2 linked regions of the Paraburkholderia fungorum genome follow. The protein of the gene in region 2 interacts with the protein of the main gene of each other region in a pairwise test. Links are inferred from orthologs where the notes say so. Each region holds a gene or a part of one and is shown on either strand. Other genes may lie near its edges.

The links.
Region 1: the proteins of BLS41_RS15345 (region 2) and ftsB interact in binary tests that used the Escherichia coli proteins (3 or more experiments, as listed by UniProt). The link is inferred for Paraburkholderia fungorum from one-to-one orthologs.

Annotation. Positions count from the first base shown.
Region 1 is NZ_FNKP01000001.1:2,507,473-2,516,291, forward strand. What follows is about bases 5,869-8,659. They hold ftsB (cell division protein FtsB), read right to left. Parts: upstream 7,588-8,659; coding sequence 7,150-7,587; downstream 5,869-7,149. Other genes in these bases: hslO (Hsp33 family molecular chaperone HslO), read left to right, coding at 5,869-6,355; BLS41_RS11035 (hypothetical protein), read left to right, coding at 6,597-7,001; eno (phosphopyruvate hydratase), read right to left, coding at 7,695-8,659. Outside these bases: BLS41_RS10995 (tryptophan--tRNA ligase), read right to left, coding at 1-16; BLS41_RS11000 (site-2 protease family protein), read right to left, coding at 22-684; BLS41_RS11005 (L-threonylcarbamoyladenylate synthase), read right to left, coding at 732-1,367; BLS41_RS11010 (3',5'-nucleoside bisphosphate phosphatase), read right to left, coding at 1,571-2,401; BLS41_RS11015 (alpha/beta fold hydrolase), read right to left, coding at 2,512-3,396; BLS41_RS11020 (ferritin-like domain-containing protein), read right to left, coding at 3,492-4,385; BLS41_RS11025 (gamma carbonic anhydrase family protein), read left to right, coding at 4,818-5,342; more of hslO, read left to right, coding at 5,405-5,868; more of eno, read right to left, coding at 8,660-8,819. UniProt on the Escherichia coli protein: Essential cell division protein. May link together the upstream cell division proteins, which are predominantly cytoplasmic, with the downstream cell division proteins, which are predominantly periplasmic.
Region 2 is NZ_FNKP01000001.1:3,450,055-3,458,913, forward strand. What follows is about bases 6,029-8,859. They hold BLS41_RS15345 (cell division protein FtsQ/DivIB), read right to left. Parts: upstream 7,905-8,859; coding sequence 7,152-7,904; downstream 6,029-7,151. Other genes in these bases: ftsA (cell division protein FtsA), read right to left, coding at 6,029-7,124; BLS41_RS15350 (D-alanine--D-alanine ligase), read right to left, coding at 7,929-8,859. Also shown: preprotein translocase subunit SecA, read right to left, coding at 1-1,673; BLS41_RS15320 (DciA family protein), read left to right, coding at 1,973-2,458; lpxC (UDP-3-O-acyl-N-acetylglucosamine deacetylase), read right to left, coding at 2,534-3,451; BLS41_RS15330 (peroxiredoxin), read right to left, coding at 3,742-4,245; cell division protein FtsZ, read right to left, coding at 4,504-5,706; more of ftsA, read right to left, coding at 5,892-6,028. UniProt on the Escherichia coli protein: Essential cell division protein. May link together the upstream cell division proteins, which are predominantly cytoplasmic, with the downstream cell division proteins, which are predominantly periplasmic. May control correct divisome assembly.

The sequences.
Region 1 (8,819 bases), 940 kb from region 2 along the record:
TACGATCAGGGAACATGGTTGTCAGAAAAGCGAAACGAGAGGAGTCAGCACGGCAGTAATCGCGCCGTAGCCGAGCGTCACGAGCGGATTGAGCCAATAGCGCGTCAGCGTCCCCGTCATGACCAGCGCCATCACGATGAAAAAGCCGTATGGCTCGAGACGCGACAGCGCGATCGACTGCTTCGGCGGCAACAGCGCCATCAGCACACGGCCGCCGTCGAGCGGCGGCAGCGGAAACAGGTTCAGCACGCCGAGCACGAGGTTCACACCCACGCCTGCCGCAGCCATTCGCGTGAAAAACGGTTCCTCGACGCCGAGTACCGCAAGCGCCACGCCGAACACACCCCAGATCAGCGCCTGAATGAAATTACACGCCGGACCGGCGGCAGCGACCCACAAGCTGCCCCAACGCGGATTGCGAAGATTGCCGAACGCCACCGGCACCGGCTTTGCGTAACCGAACATGAACGCGCCGCTGGTCGCGAAGTACAACAGCAGCGGAATGGCGATCGTGCCGAGCGGGTCGATGTGCCGCATCGGATTGATCGACACGCGGCCGAGCACATAAGCGGTGTTGTCGCCCAGCCAGCGCGCGACATAGCCATGAGCGGCTTCGTGCAACGTGATCGCGAAAATCACCGGCAGCGCGTACACCGCAATGGTTTGTATCAGGGAAGAATCCATAGCTCACTATTGTAACAACGCGGTTGCGGGCGTCTGTCCGCTTCCGCTCATGCCGTCTCTTCGAGACCAAAGGGCGCGAGAGAACCGCGCCCTGCCCGCACCAGCACCGGCTCCGCGCCGGTCAGATCGATCACGGTGGACGGTTCGCACACACAGGCACCGCCGTCGATCACCAGATCCAGTTGCTTCTCCAGCCGCTCGCGAATCTCTTCGGGGTCGTTCAGCGGTTGCGTTTCGCCCGGCATGATCAGCGTGGAGCCGAGCAGCGGCTGACCCAGTTCCTCGAGAATCGCCAGCGTGATCGCGTGATCCGGCACCCGCAGGCCGATGGTCTTGCGCGACGGATGCGACAGGCGCCGCGGCACTTCCTTGGTGGCCTGCAGCACGAACACATAGGGCCCCGGTGTCACCGATTTGATCAGCCGGTATTGCCGGTTATCCACCATAGCGAAGTTCGACAGTTCGGACAGATCGCGCACCAGCAGCGACAGCAGTTGCTTTTCGTCGAGCCCGCGAATGCGCCGCAGACGCTCCACCGCGTCCTTGTCGTCGAGCTGACAGGCTAGCGCATAGCTCGAATCGGTTGGCAGCGCGACCACGCCGCCGTCCTTGATGATCTGCACCGCCTGCTTGACGAGGCGCGGCTGCGGGTTGTCAGGGTGAAGCCGAAAGTATTGGGACATGATGTCTAACAATGGCTACAGATGAACGGCGACGGAACAACGAAACGCGTTGCGATACTTGCGATATGCAACGGAGCGGAAGACCGGACGAAAAGTCCGATCGCGAGGAAACGAGAAATCAGAGGTGCAGCAGGACGAAAAACCGCACGCGGCGTGCCCGAACGGCTCTCGCGCGCAACGTGCCGGCGTGGCACGGCGCGCGATCACAGCCAGCGTTCCCAGACGGGCTTGAGATCGGAAGGCAGCGGCGGCAGCGTGCCGAGGTCGACGCGGCCTTCGCCGGGTGCGTGGAAATCGGAGCCGCGCGACGCTTCGAAACCGAAGCGGCGCGCGACGTCCGCGTATTCGCGGTACTGATCGGGCGTGTGGCTGCCTGTGACGACTTCGATCGCCTTGCCGCCGAGATCGATGAATTCGGCGAAAAATGCATCGAATTCGACCGGCGAGTATGCGTAACGGCCCGGGTGCGCGACGATCGCTTCACCGCCCGACTGCTGGATCCAGCCGACCGCGTCGGCCAGTTTGGACCAGCGGTGCGCGATAAAACCGGGTTTGCCGTCGCCGAGATAGCGGTTGAACACATCTTGCGTGGAACTGCAGTGACCGCTTTCGACCATGAAGCGCGCGAAGTGCGTACGCGAAATCATGTCGGGATTCGACACGTATTGGAGTGCGCCTTCGTAAGCGCCGGGGATGCCGAGCGTGGCCAGCTGCTCGCCGATCGCCTCGGCGCGCGCCGCGCGGCCGTCGCGTGTGCGAGCGAGGCCGTCGATCAGGATCGGGTTGGTCGGGTCGATGCCCAGACCGACGATGTGCACCGTACGCGAAGCCCACGTCACCGAAATTTCGACGCCGCTCAGGTAGCGCATGCCGAGTTCCTCGGCAGTGCGGCGCGCTTCGAGCTGGCCGCCCACTTCATCGTGATCGGTCAATGCCCAAAGGGTCACGCCGCCCGCATGTGCGCGGCGTGCGACGTCGGCGGGAGAAAACTGGCCGTCGGAAACAGTGGAATGGCAGTGCAGGTCGGCGTTCATCGTGGTCGCAAAAAGGTTCTGTACTCATTTTACTGCAACGCAGTAAGCGACCCCAGAGCTATCTCGCGTCCACGTCCGGCGAAGCGCGCCGTTTCCGGTAGGCCGAACACTCACGCGCAAAACCCTTCGATCAGCGCTGCGATCTGCTCGGGCTGGTCGTGATGCACCATATGTCCCGCTTCGTCGATGATCTTCTCGCGCCAGTTCGGGAACGCCTCAAAACGCGCCTTGAACTCGGCCAACGGAATTTCGCCTGCGATAGCCGCAAGCGTCGGCGAATTAGCGGCTTCCACATGCAGCACTTTCGCGCTCACCTTGCCCCACACGGCCATCACCTCGTCCAGACGATACAGCGTCGGTCCGCGCACCTTGTGGGCCGGATCGGCCAGCAGCATGTAGCGCCCTTCGCCGTCGGGCTTCGACCAGTGCTGCGCGAGAAACTGCGCACGCTGCGGAGCGAGGCGCGGATTGGTCTTGATCAGACGCGCGGCGACCGCTTCGAGCGACACATAGCGCTTCAACTGCGGCGGGTCGCGCAATTCGTCGAGCCACGTGAGCAGGCGCCGGGGCGCTTGAGCCGCGTGCGCCGGGGCGAGACCAAATCCTTCCAGATCGACCACCCGGCGCACCCGTTCGGGCCGCACGCCCGCGTACAGACAGGCGATGTTCGCGCCCATGCTATGCCCGACCAGATTCACCTGGCCGCCCGGCGCGTAGTGATCAAGTAGCACGTCGAGATCGGCCAGATAGTCCTGCATCCAGTAATTGCCGCCGCCCCGCTCGGCCACCGGCCAGTCCGACAAACCGAACCCGCGCATGTCCGGCGCGATGATCTGCCAGTCGCCGCCGAGCGAATCGACGACAAACTGGAACGACGCCGAGACGTCCATCCAGCCGTGCAGCATGAACAGCGCGGGCGCATCCGGATTGCCCCAACGCCGCACATGCAGACGGATGCCGCGCACGGCGATGAAGTCAGATTGGGAAGTGTTCATGAACGCGCGCCCCGAAAAAAGAATGGTCGTTCGATTATAACGAGATAGCCGGACGATGCGAGGGGCCAGATCGTGGAATCAGGTCTCGGCCGGCTTCAGTCGCTGCGGGCCGGCGGGACCGCTTGCTGGAGATCGAGACCGGCCAGCGCAGCCAGTTCGGCCTCGTCGAAACCGGCGTCACGGCGCGCTTCGAAATTGAACGGCCCGCGCAATTTCGGCGCGTGATACTGATCGGCGAGACGGGTGTAGGTCGTGTGCGGATCGAGGCCGTTCTTGTTGCATAGGTGACGAAACCAGTGGTTGCCGATCAGCACGTGGCCGATCTCGTCGCGCAAGATTACGTCGAGAATCGCTGCGGACGCGTGGTCGCCGGCCTGTTGCAGTCGCGCGCGGATCGGCGGCGAGGCGTCGAGTCCGCGCGCTTCGAGCGTGCGCGGCACCAGCGCCATACGCGCCAGCACGTCGCCGCGGGTGCGCTCGCACATGTCCCACAGGCCGTCGTGCGCGGGGAAATCGCCGTATACGTGGCCGTATTCCGCGAGCCGGGCGGTGAGCAGCGAGAAGTGATACGCCTCTTCGGCCGCGACTTTGAGCCAGTCGGCGTAGAACGCGGCAGGCATCGCGGGAAAGCGCCAGACGGCGTCGAGCGCAAGGTTGATCGCGTTGAATTCGATGTGCGCGAGCGCGTGCAGCAGCACCGCGCGGCCTTCGGGCGATTGCATGCCGCGCCGCTTTAACAGACGCGGATCGACCAGTTCCGGCTGCGCAGGACGGCCCGGCAGGTTGGGCGGCTCGTCGAGTTCGGCGTCGGCGGAACAGGTCATCTGCGCGTCGAGCACGGCGGCGTAGAGCGAGCGGGCTGCCGCCGCTTTGGTCACTGGATCGCTCTCGCGCAACGCGGCAAGCGCGGCAGTTCGCGCGCAGTCGGGGGAGCTGCGGTTGGCGGCGACAGGGGCGGCAGACAGGTTGGACGAAGCGGCGAACGTCATGGCAAGCGGGCTGGTAATGGCAGCGATGCTGGGAACGGGTTTCAGGTAGGACAAGGAGTAAGCGGGAGCAGGCGCGGCAAAGGAGCGAGCCGCAGGCGCCGCACAGGGCGCAACGGTGCTCAGTTCGGCGATACGCTTGCACCCGCCCATTCGCTCAGCGGCCACCGCCCGATTGCAACCCGCCCGCCCCTCGCAGAACGGTGCTCGCGCTGCACGCGCCTCGATAGCAGGCAGGAGATCAAACCCGCACCGACCGCCGCTACACCAGGAGCCCCAACCACACAACCGTTTACAATACCCGATTCGACCATCCGGCGCGCCGATCGCGCCGGCCAGGCGGCACATCCCGCGGCAACCCCGGCCACGCTTCATCTGCCGGGCCATTCCCCGCCCCATTTCAGCGTCAGCAGCGACTGATCAAGAGGAGACATTGTGACGATTTACAAGCTTGGCGAAGCCGCCCCGACCATTCACGAGAGCGTGTTCATCGCGGATACGGCGACTATCATCGGCAATGTGACGATCGAGGAAAACGCGAGCGTCTGGTTCGGCGCGACGATTCGCGGCGACAACGAGGCGATCACCGTCGGCGCGGGCAGCAACGTGCAGGAAAGCGCCGTGCTGCACACCGACCCCGGTTTTCCTCTGACGATCGAGCCGAACGTGACGATTGGCCACCAGGTCATGCTGCACGGCTGCACGATCAAGGAAGGTTCACTGGTCGGAATTCAGGCCGTGGTCTTGAATGGAGCGGTAATCGGCCGCAACTGTCTGGTCGGAGCGGGCGCCATCGTCACTGAAGGCAAGGTGTTTCCCGACAATTCGCTGATTCTCGGCGCGCCCGCCAAAGTGGTGCGCGAGTTGACCGAGACGGATATCGCCAATATGCAGCGCGGCACGGCAAGTTATGCCGAGCGCCGCGAATATTTCAAGGCGCAGCTCGTACGCATCGGCTAACCGCCGACGCGCGGGGCGCGCAAGGCGCGGCATCAGCCGCGTCATTCCACCGAGGAAAAGTTGTGAGCGACCAGTTGCAAAAATTCATGTTCAGCGCGGCGCCAGTGCGCGGCGAGATCGTTTCGCTGCGCAATACGTGGCAGGAAGTGCTGACGCGCCGCGATTATCCGGCGCCTGTGCGGACGATTCTGGGCGAAATGATGGCCGCGTGCGCACTGCTGTCGGCGAATCTCAAGTTCGACGGCACGCTCGTCATGCAGATTTTCGGCGACGGCCCGGTCAAGATGCTGGTGGTCCAGTGCAGCTCCGATCTGTCGATGCGCGCCACCGCCAAGCTTTCCGGCGACACGGCCAATACCATCGGCGACACGGCTTCGATGATCGAATTGCTGAACGCGAGCGGTCACGGCCGCTGCGTGATCACGCTCGATCCAGCCGACAAGCATCCGGGCCAACAGCCGTATCAAAGTATCGTGCCGCTGTCGGGCGTGGACGGCCCGCTCAACTCGATGGCCGAAGTGCTCGAGCACTACATGCACCACTCCGAACAACTCGACACGCGCCTGTGGCTCGCGGCGAACACCGAGCGCGCGGTCGGCATGCTGCTGCAGAAGCTGCCGGGCGACGGCGGCATCGTCCCGCATCCGGGCGAGCTGGACGCGGATACCTGGGAACGCGTTTGCACGCTGGGCGGCACGCTGTCGCAGGACGAACTGTTGAAAGAAGAACCGGAAACGGTTTTCCGGCGCCTTTTCTGGCAGGAAAACGTCCAGCATTTCGAGCCGGCCACGGCGCGCTTCGAATGCACGTGTTCGCGCGAGAAAGTCGGTGGAATGCTGAAGATGCTGGGCCGCGAAGAGGTGGACGGCGTGATCGAAGAACGCGGACATGTGGAAATTCATTGCGAGTTCTGCAACCAGCGGTACGAATTCGATCCGGTCGATGTGGCGCAACTTTTCGTCGCCGACGCACTCTCACAGGGTGTGACGCCCGCTGCTGATCAACGGCATTGAGACGACCGGTGAAGCGGGTTTCAGGCTCGCCGATCTGGAGCGGATAGTAGTCGTTTCACGGTGGTTGTTATCGCGCCGCCCATCGTCACTTTGTGACTCGGGCGGCGCGAATTGCTTCAGCATTACCTGTCGCTGGTTCCGTTTGCTTGCGTGTGGTTTCGTCTGGTTGCGTTGATTCCTGGCGGCGGACGTTGTGCATTTTTACTTAGGCATCCGACCGACTGATTGCTGGAGATCGAACATGATCCGCACTGTTTCGTCGACCCGCTATGCCCTTGCCCTTCGCCACACGCGCTTGTTTTCGGTCCTCGTCGTGGTTGCCGGCACCGCCGCGCTAGCCGGCTGCGCGATCGATCCGCCAGGGCCGTCGCCGATCCTGAGCCGTTTGCCGGCCGATCAGACCGACACCGTCAACTCCACCACCGCGCCGCCACTTACGCCGCAAGAACGCGCACGCTATGACGCGATCGACCGGCAGGTGCTGTTCGAACAGGATCAGGCGATTGCCGCCGAAAATGCCGCTCAGGCCTGGTCGCGTTATTACTCGCCACCGGTCAACGTCTGGGGAGGTTATTCCAGCGGCGGTTGGGGACGCGGCTGGGGCTCCGGGATTGGCGTGGGTTTTGGACCAAACTGGGGTTGGTAGAACAAAGCGTGGGGCGTATCGCGCGGTAGCGCACTCAACCTGAAGGGCCAAAAGAAAAAGGAGCGGTTCATTGCTGAACCGCTCCTTTTTTCGTCCCCCGTATCTTGCCGGCCTGGCGCAGCTAACGCGCTACACCAACACGCAACGTTCAATGCGTACCAGCGGCCTTCTTGTCCTTCGCCGCCTTGCCGCCGTGCTTGCGATCCGGCTTCGCACGCGACTCCGGATTCGGCACCACATGCAGCGGTGCCGCCGACACTTCACCCCGCGTCGAGGTTGTCACCGAAGGCGTGTTTGCGGTCGGCAACGGCGCGTTCGGCGACACGAATTGCACGAACACTTCGCCATCCTTGACCATGCCCATTTCGTAGCGCGCCCGCTCTTCGACAGCGGCCGTGCCGTTCTGCAGATCCTGCACTTCGCCCTGAATACGCTCGTTGCGCAGCTTCGAATCGTTGTTCTTCTGCAGTTGCTGCGCCAGTTGCTGCTGCAACTCGTGCACACGCAACCAGCCCCCATGGCCCCACCAGAGCGGGTACTGGATCAGCGCCAGCAGAACGATCAGGACAGCAGTGACGAGCCGCATGAAGTAAGCACAATAAATACGCGCCGCCCTGCGCTATACGCAGGGCGGCGAGGTCAATCAGAAACGGGGGATAACCGGCTCATCGGTTAGCGTAGACATCAGCCAACTTAGCGCAGGTTGTAGAACGCCGACTTGCCCGGATAGCTGGCGATATCGCCGAGATCTTCTTCGATACGCAGCAACTGGTTGTACTTCGAGATGCGGTCCGAACGCGACAGCGAACCCGTCTTGATCTGACCGGCATTCAGGCCGACCGCGATATCGGCGATCGTCGAATCTTCGGTTTCGCCCGAACGGTGCGAGATCACAGCCGTGTAGCCTGCGCGCTTCGCCATTTCGATTGCCGCGAAGGTTTCCGTCAGCGTGCCGATCTGGTTGATCTTGATCAGGATCGAGTTGGCGATGCCCTTGTCGATGCCTTCCTTCAGGATGCGCGTGTTGGTCACGAACAGGTCGTCGCCGACCAGCTGGACCTTCTTGCCGAGCTTGTCGGTCAGCGTCTTCCAGCCTGCCCAGTCGCTTTCGTGCATGCCGTCTTCGATCGACACGATCGGGAACTTGTCGGCCAGGTTTGCGAGGTAATCCGCAAATTCCGTCGACGACAGTTGCAGGCCTTCGCCAGCCAGCTGGTACTTGCCGTCGTGGTAGAACTCGCTCGCTGCGCAGTCGAGTGCGAGCAGAACGTCTTCACCGGCGCGGTAGCCTGCTTTCTCGATAGCTTGCAGGATGGTCGACAGGCACTCGTCGTTGCTGCCGAAGTTCGGTGCGAAACCGCCTTCGTCGCCCACTGCCGTGCTCATGCCGCGGTCCGACAGGATCTTCTTCAGCGCGTGGAACACTTCGGCGCCGCAGCGCAGTGCTTCGCGGAAAGTCGGCTGGCTAACCGGAACGATCATGAACTCCTGGATGTCCAAGCTGTTGTTCGCGTGCGCGCCACCGTTGACGATGTTCATCATCGGGACCGGCAGTTGCATTGCGCCCGAGCCGCCGAAGTAGCGGTACAGCGGCAGGCCGGCTTCTTCAGCAGCGGCCTTCGCGACGGCCATCGACACAGCCAGCATCGCGTTTGCGCCGAGGCGCGACTTGTTGTCGGTGCCGTCGAGTTCCAGCAGCGTCTTGTCGAGGAAGGCCTGCTCGGAAGCGTCGAGGCCCATGATCGCTTCGGAGATTTCAGTGTTGATGTGCTCAACGGCCTTCAGCACGCCCTTGCCGCCGTAACGGCCGGTTTCGCC
Region 2 (8,859 bases):
ACCTGATCGTGCAGCGCTTGCCACTCGTCGTGAATCTTCGCGATACGGCGCTGCTTTTCGTCGTCGGAGAGCGTTTCGTCCTTTTCGAGGAACGACGCCTGCTTTTCTGCATTGCCGCCGAGCACGATGTCCGTACCGCGACCGGCCATGTTGGTAGCGATCGTGATGCGTTTCGGACGGCCCGCTTCGGCAACGATTTCCGCTTCACGTGCGTGCTGCTTCGCGTTCAGCACCTCGTGCGACAAACCGGCCTGCTTCAGCAGATGCGACAGCAGTTCCGAGTTTTCAATCGACGTCGTACCGACCAGCACCGGCTGACCGCGCTCATAGCAGTCGCGAATGTCGCGGATCACCGCGTCATAACGCTCTTTGGCGGTCTTGTAGATCTGATCCTGCTTGTCGATCCGCTTCGGAGGACGATTGGTCGGGATCACGACCGTTTCGAGACCGTAGATCTCGTTGAATTCGTACGCTTCCGTATCCGCCGTACCGGTCATGCCGGACAGCTTCGCGTACATGCGGAAGTAGTTCTGGAACGTGATCGACGCGAGCGTCTGATTCTCGCTCTGGATCTTGACGTGTTCCTTCGCCTCGACGGCCTGGTGCAGGCCATCCGACCAGCGACGACCCGACATCAGACGGCCGGTGAATTCGTCGACGATCACCACTTCGTTGTTCTGCACCACGTAATGCTGGTCTTTGAAGAACAGCGTGTGTGCGCGCAATGCTGCGTACACGTGGTGCATCAGCGTGATGTTTTGCGGCGCGTAAAGGCTCTCGCCTTCGCCGATCAGGCCCCACTCGGCGAGCAGACGCTCGGCCTTTTCGTGGCCCGATTCGGTCAGGAAAACCTGACGGCCTTTCTCGTCCAGCGTGTAATCGCCCGGCTTTTCGACGCCGGTGCCGTCCGCCTTTTCTTCGCCGATCTGGCGTTCGAGCAGCGGCGGCAGCGCATTCATGCGCACGTAGAGTTCGGTGTGATCTTCGGCCTGGCCGGAGATGATCAGCGGCGTACGGGCTTCGTCGATCAGGATCGAGTCGACCTCGTCGACCACCGCGAAATTCAGCGCTCGCTGCACGCGCGCGTCGGTCTCGTAGACCATGTTGTCGCGCAGGTAGTCGAAGCCGAATTCGTTATTCGTGCCGTACGTGATGTCGGCAGCGTAGGCCTGCTGCTTCGCCTCGTGGTCCATCTGCGACAGGTTGATACCCACCGACAGACCGAGGAAGTTGTACAGACGCGCCATCCATTCGGCGTCGCGCTGTGCCAGGTAATCGTTGACCGTGACGACGTGCACGCCGCGGCCCGACAACGCATTCAGATACACCGGCAGCGTAGCGACAAGGGTCTTGCCCTCGCCCGTGCGCATTTCGCCGATCTTGCCGTAGTGCAGGACCATGCCGCCGATCAGCTGCACGTCGAAGTGGCGCATTTTCAGCACCCGCTTGCTGGCCTCGCGGCAGACCGCAAAGGCTTCCGGCAACAGCTTGTCGAGCGATTCGCCGCTCGCGACGCGCTGGCGGAATTCACCCGTTTTGGCGCGCAGTTGATCGTCCGTCAATTGCTCGATCTGCGGTTCGAGCGCATTGATCGCCGCGACGGTCTTTTGATATTGCTTGACTAGCCGCTGGTTGCGGCTGCCAAAAATCTTCTGTAGAAAACCGGTGGTCATCGGATCGGTGTCTGCGTCGCGGCTTCGGCTGGGTTGCGCGGTGCCGATCGTACGGATCATGCACTGCGCTCCGGGGTCGGAAGGGCCTCGGCGGCTTAGTCCAAGAGTGAATTCGAATCGGGCATTTTAGCACGCGCCCCCGGCCGCGCCTGTGTCAGAGGCGCTACGTTGGCCTTGTGGACAATGCCCGCTGCGTCGGCTTGTGACCGTACGACTCGAGCCGGGCTGGCGTGCATCCCGCGCGGTACAATCGCGGCGTGAACGCGCAATAGGGTGCGAACACGCCCTTATTTACAAACATGAGCCGTTTTCCGTCCTTTTCAAGGCCGCCGCCGCAGCAGTTCAAAGCGCGCCGCCCGCAGCCCGTCGCCGAAGTGCTGAATCGCACGGATGCGTACGCGGCGCTGCGCGCGGGCGTCGAGCAAATTGCCGCGCTGGAAAAGGATTTGCGCTCGCTGCTGCCCGATTATCTGGCGACGAGCGTGGAGCCGGGCTTTATCAAGGACGGCGTGCTGGCGCTGTTTGCCGCGCACAACGCGCTCGCTGCGCGGCTGCGACATCTTGAACCACGGCTGCTGTCGGATTTGCAGCAGCGCGGCTGGCCGGTCAATGCGCTGCGAATTCGCGTGCGGCCTCAGCCGGTCAAGGAGCCGCCGCCGGTCAAGCAGGCACGCATGACGCCGGTCGGTGCCGATGCGCTGCATGCGTTGAGCGAATCGCTCGAACCGTCGCCGTTGCAGGAGGCGCTGGCGCGAATGGCGGCCCGGCATCGGAGAAATCGCTAAGGTTGTCGAAGTCGCGCTGAAAACAAAAACGGCCCCTAAGGGCCGTTTTTTCATGCTTGCTACTACCTGAAGACGTTACGCAAACGCCGTTTGCGTCTCGTACGCAAAGCCGCGCGGTGCCTTCTGCGTGTCGTCGAACGTGACGATTTCGTACGAATCTTCGTGCGCCAGCAGTTCGCGCAGCAATGCGTTGTTCAGACCGTGGCCCGACTTGTACGCGTCGTACGATGCCAGCAACGGATGACCGACCACATACAGGTCGCCGATCGCATCGAGCATCTTGTGCTTCACGAACTCGTCGTCGTAACGCAGACCATCGTTGTTCAGAATGCGGTATTCGTCGAGCACGATCGCGTTGTCCATGCTGCCGCCGCGTGCCAGACCGAGTTCACGCATCATTTCCACTTCGTGCGCGAAACCGAACGTGCGAGCGCGGGCAATTTCGCGCACGTAAGACGTGTTCGCGAAATCCACTTCCAGCGCCTGGCCGGTCTTATCCACAGCCGGATGACGGAAGTCGATCGTGAACTTGAGCTTGAAACCGAAGTACGGGTCCAGACGCGCGAACTTGTCGCCGTCACGAATTTCGACCGGCTTGGTGACCTTGATGAACTTCTTCGCAGCGTTCTGCTGCTCGATTCCGGCCGACTGGATCAGGAACACGAACGAACCCGCGCTGCCGTCCATGATCGGAATTTCTTCAGCGGTGACGTCGACGTAAAGATTGTCGATGCCAAGACCGGCGCAGGCGGACATCAAATGTTCGATGGTCGACACGCGCGCGCCGTCTTTCTGCAACACGGAAGCCAGACGCGTATCACCAATCGCCATCGCCGACGCAGGAATGTCCACCGGCGTGGGCAAATCCACGCGCGAAAAGACGATGCCAGTGTCTGGCGCCGCCGGGCGAAGCGTCAAATTGACCTTCCGACCCGAGTGCAGGCCGATGCCAACTGTCTTGACGATTGTTTTGATAGTGCGCTGCTTCAGCATGGTGATCTTCTATTCGATTGAAAATCCCAATCGGGACTTTTTATTCCATAGCACGAATTATACTCCAATACCCTTGGGGTCGTCGTTGCACGGAACGTATCAATCTGTTTCGCTACATTACCCAATGGGCGCCCGTCAGGGAAAGCGTGACGGGCCGACGTCCCGGAACGGAGGCGTTTCCGGTCGTCGGCCCGCGTAACGGCCTGTCACAAAAGCGTCTTACCACCCGTTGCCCTCGTACAACGCGACAAAACCGCGCGCTGCCAAGGTGAAGGGCGACGCCCGCGCAACTAGCTCAACGTGGCAAGAACGCTTGCTGCATCGCTCACTTCGAATTTGCCGGCAGCCTCGACGTTCAACGTCTTGACCACGCCGTCGTCGACCACCATCGCGTAGCGCTGGGAACGGATTCCCATGCCGCGCGCCGACAAATCCTGCTCCAGACCAAGCGCCCGTGTGAAAGCCGCACTGCCGTCCGCCATCATGCGCACCTTGCCCGAGGCGTGCTGATCGCGTCCCCACGCGCCCATTACGAACGCGTCGTTGACGGACACGCACCAGATCTCGTCGATGCCCGCAGCGCGCAACTGCCCGGCGTGCTCGATATAACCCGGTACATGTTTGGCCGAACAGGTCGGCGTGAACGCGCCCGGCAATCCGAAGATCACCACGCGCCTGCCCGCCGTCTGCTCGCGCACGTCGAAGCTGTTCGGCCCCAACGTGCAGCCCGCCCGCTCATCTTCGACGAATTCGAAGAGCGTTGCGTCGGGCAGCTTGTCACCTGCTTGAATCATGCTCAGTCCTTTGCATCGATGCGAAGCACGCTCGCACGTCGTCGTGTCGCAGTGAAATTGGCATGCAGCCCGTTAAGGCTACGCCGTTCGGCGACAGTCGCCCAATCCGCTTCGCGAATCCGAAGAGGGCAGTTGTCCTTGCCGCGAATCTGACGATACGCGACCTGTTCGCCGTTCACCCGCCACGCTCGTGCATTCGTCCGCCAGCGCTGCACTGCAAAACAACTGCAGCGCGGCAACGAAAGCCTGCTCGCGCGCTCAGTCCGCCTGCTTGCGCAGGAATGCCGGAATGTCGTACGTGTCGACGCCCTTTTCCTGCAGCGCCTGCACATGCGACGCAGCCGTATCGCGCGACGTGCGCCACACAGCCGGCGTGTCCAGCGCGCCGTAGTCGGCCGTAGCCGCGTGCGACGTTGCCGGTGCGTAAGCCGCGTGTTGCATCGTGCCGATCGGCTGATTGTCGGTGCCGGTGCGCAGCAGCGTCATCGGTGCCGATTGCTGCTTCTTCGCCGCACGGCCCAGACCCGTTGCGACGACCGTCACGCGCAGCGCGTCGCCCATTGCATCGTCGTACACCGCGCCGAAAATCACCGTTGCGTCTTCTGCTGCGTAGCTCTTGATCGTGTTCATCACTTCGCGCGTTTCCGACAGACGCAGCGAACGGCTCGACGTGATGTTCACCAGCACGCCACGCGCGCCCGACAGATCCACACCTTCCAGCAGCGGGCTGGCCACAGCCTGCTCGGCGGCCAGACGCGCGCGATCGACACCGGCAACCGTCGCCGTGCCCATCATCGCCTTGCCTTGCTCGCCCATCACCGTTTTCACGTCTTCGAAGTCGACGTTCACCAGACCGTCGACGTTGATGATTTCCGCGATACCGGCCACTGCGTTGTTCAGAACGTCGTCAGCGCACTGGAAGCACTTGTCCATCTCGGCGTCGTCGCCCATCACCTCGAACAGCTTGTCGTTCAGAACGACGATCAGCGAGTCGACGTGATCCTCCAGTTGCTGCGAACCGGCTTCTGCAACGCGCATGCGCTTGCCGCCTTCGAATTCGAACGGCTTGCTGACCACGCCAACAGTCAAGATACCCATTTCCTTGGCGATCTGCGCGACCACGGGTGCTGCGCCCGTGCCCGTACCGCCGCCCATACCGGCCGTGATGAAGACCATGTGCGCGCCGCGCAGTGCGTCGGCGATGCGCTCACGTGCTTCTTCCGCTGCGGCGCGGCCCATTTCCGGCTTGGCGCCAGCGCCCAGACCCGTGTTGCCGAGCTGGATCACCGCGGTGGCGCGCGAACGCGACAGAGCCTGCGCGTCCGTGTTCATCACGATGAAGTCGACGCCTTGCACGCCTTTGTTGATCATGTGCTGAACGGCATTGCCGCCAGCGCCACCTACTCCGACCACCTTGATGATGGTGCCGTTCGTTTCGGTTTCCAGCATCTGGAATTCCATGTTGCCTCCGTCAAGATAGAAAAGTACAGCCACTCGGCCGTTATCCGGCAGGAGATCGGGCAACCTCCTGTCGCGCGCTGGTCGCCGGCACCTGCGCGTGTTTGTTCAAACCTGCTTTGAATCCGACTGCTTGTTTCACTGCTTGTTCGATTGCTTATCCGACTACTTGTGCCACTGCAAAACCGTTAGAAGTTGCCGAGGAACCAGTCTTTCATGCGCGTGAAAACCTGTCCCATCGAGCCCGACTGCACCGCGACCTTGCGGCCACGCATACGTTGCGAGCGTCCTTCGACGAGCAGGCCCATTGCCGTCGAATAACGCGGATTACGCACGACGTCCGCAAGGCCGCCCGCGTATTCCGGCACGCCGATTCGCACCGGCTTCAGGAAAATGTCTTCACCCAGTTCGACCATGCCGAGCATCATCGACGCGCCGCCGGTCAGCACCACGCCGGAACTCAGCAGTTCCTCGTAACCCGACTCGCGCACCACCTGCTGCACGAGCGAGAACAGTTCTTCGACACGCGGCTCGACCACTGCCGCCAGCGCCTGGCGCGACAACGTGCGCGGACCGCGCTCGCCGAGACCCGGCACTTCGATCATCTCGTCCGGATCGGCAAGCGCCTGCTTGGCGATGCCGTAGTCGACCTTGATGTCTTCGGCATCCGGCGTCGGCGTGCGCAACGCCATCGCGATGTCGCTCGTGATCTGGTCGCCGGCAATCGGAATCACTGCCGTGTGACGGATCGCGCCTTCGCTGAAAATTGCGATGTCGGTCGTGCCGCCGCCGATATCGACCAGCACCACGCCGAGTTCCTTCTCGTCTTCCGTCAGCACCGCGAGCGACGACGCGAGCGGCTGCAGAATCAGATCGTTCACTTCGAGCCCGCAACGGCGCACGCACTTCACGATGTTCTGCGCCGCGCTCACCGCGCCGGTGACGATATGTACCTTCACTTCGAGGCGGATACCGCTCATACCGATCGGCTCGCGCACATCTTCCTGACCGTCGATGATGAATTCCTGCGTGAGGATATGCAGCACCTGCTGATCGGTCGGGATGTTGATTGCCTTCGCCGTTTCGATCACGCGCGCCACGTCCGTCTGCGTGACTTCCTTTTCCTTGATCGCCACCATGCCGCTCGAATTGAAGCTGCGGATATGGCTGCCGGCGATTCCGGTGAACACGTTCGTAATCTTGCAGTCGGCCATCAGCTCGGCTTCTTCGAGCGCGCGCTGAATGGACTGCACGGTGGCTTCGATATTCACCACCACGCCTTTCTTGAGCCCCTTCGATTCGCTCTGGCCAAGGCCGATCACCTCGTAGTGACCTTCGCCCTTCAACTCGGCGACGATGGCCACGACCTTCGACGTCCCGATGTCGAGGGCGACCAGCAGATCTTTATAGTCTTTACTCATAGAGTGCTCATTGCGTGTGATGTCCGTTTACTTCTTGCCCTTGTCGGGTTCGCTGATAAAGCGCATGCCAGCGGCACGAATCGCGAAACCGTTCGGATAGCGCAAGTCCGCATACTCGATATCCTTTCCCCAACGTTGCGTCACTGCGCCCCACGCCGCCGTCAGGCGCTTGCTGCGATCCAGCAGCGTGTCCTGATTGCGTTCGCGCCCAAGTTCAACCTGCGTACCGTTCGACAACTTCACCGTCCACGCGTAACGCGGCGACAGCGTCACTTCGTCGGGCGTCGCGCCCAGCGGCGCAAACCACTTCTGAAAGTCGTGATAACGCGCGACCACTTCTTTCGCCGAACCGTCGGGGCCGTCGAACGCGGGCAGATCCTGCTCGAGTTCGCCCTGATTCGCGGTGAACAGCTCGCCATCGGTGCTCACCAACTGATCGCTGCCCCACGTTCCCAGCGGTTTGTACTCCTCCAGCGTGACAGCCAATGCATTCGGCCAGACCCGGCGCACACTTGCATGACGCACCCATGGCATCTGCTCGAACGCCTGACGCGCAACGTCGAGATCGACCGTGAAAAAGTTGCCCTTCAACCGCCCTACTACACCGGCGCGCACCGTCGGCGAATTGATGTGCTCCGTATCGCCGCCGATCTGGATTTCGCGCAGTGCGAAATTCGGACGCTGGATCAGCCAGTCAGCGCCTGCCGCCAGCAGCACGAGCACCAGCAACACATGCAATGTGTTGGCGGCGAGATTGAGCTGGCGAACGTTGTTCCACATGGTGTTGCTTTCGGGTCACCCCGGTTAGTCCTTAAGCGTCAGCGCCAACACGCCGACAACCAGTTCCTGATAGCTGATGCCCACCGCGCGCGCCGCTTTCGGCGGCAGCGAGTGATCGGTCATGCCAGGCGCCGTGTTCACTTCCAGGAAGTACGGGTTGCCGTCTGCGTCGAGCATGAAATCGGCACGGCCCCAGTCGGTGCAGCCGAGCACCTCGAACGCGCGGCGCGCCAGCACTTTCAGACGCGCTTCTTCTTCCGCCGCGATACCGCACGGAATCAGATACTGCGTGTCGTCGGCGATGTACTTCGCGTGATAGTCGTAGAACTCACCGGCCGGCACGATGCGGATCACCGGCAGGTCCAGATCGCCCGCGATGCACGCGGTAAATTCGCCGCCGCCTTCGATGCTCTTTTCGACCACGACGATCTTGTCGAACTTCGCGGCTTCGATCAGCGCAGCCGGCAACGCGTCGGCCGTCTTCACCTTGATCACCGCCACGCTCGAGCCTTCGCTCGCGGGCTTCACGAACAGCGGCAAGCCGAGCTTCGCGACGATGTCTTTCGCGCGCGCTTCGTAGTCGTCGCCACGCATGACCGCTTCGAACGGCGGCGTCGGAATACCGAGTTGCTGCCACACGAGCTTGGTGCGGAACTTGTCCAGACCCAGCGCCGAACCGAGCACGCCGCTGCCGTTGTACTTGATGCCGTAGAAATCGAGCGCGCCCTGAATCTGGCCGTTCTCGCCATAGCCGCCATGCAACGCGATGAACGCGCGATCGAAGCCTTCCGCCTTCAACTCAGCGAGCGGACGCTCGGACGGGTCGAACGGATGCGCGTCGATGCCGGCGTCGCGCAGGCCTTGCAGCACGAGGCGGCCGGACGTGAGGGACACCTCGCGCTCAGCGGATTCACCGCCGAGCAGCACTGCTACCTTGCCGAATTGTTTTGGATCA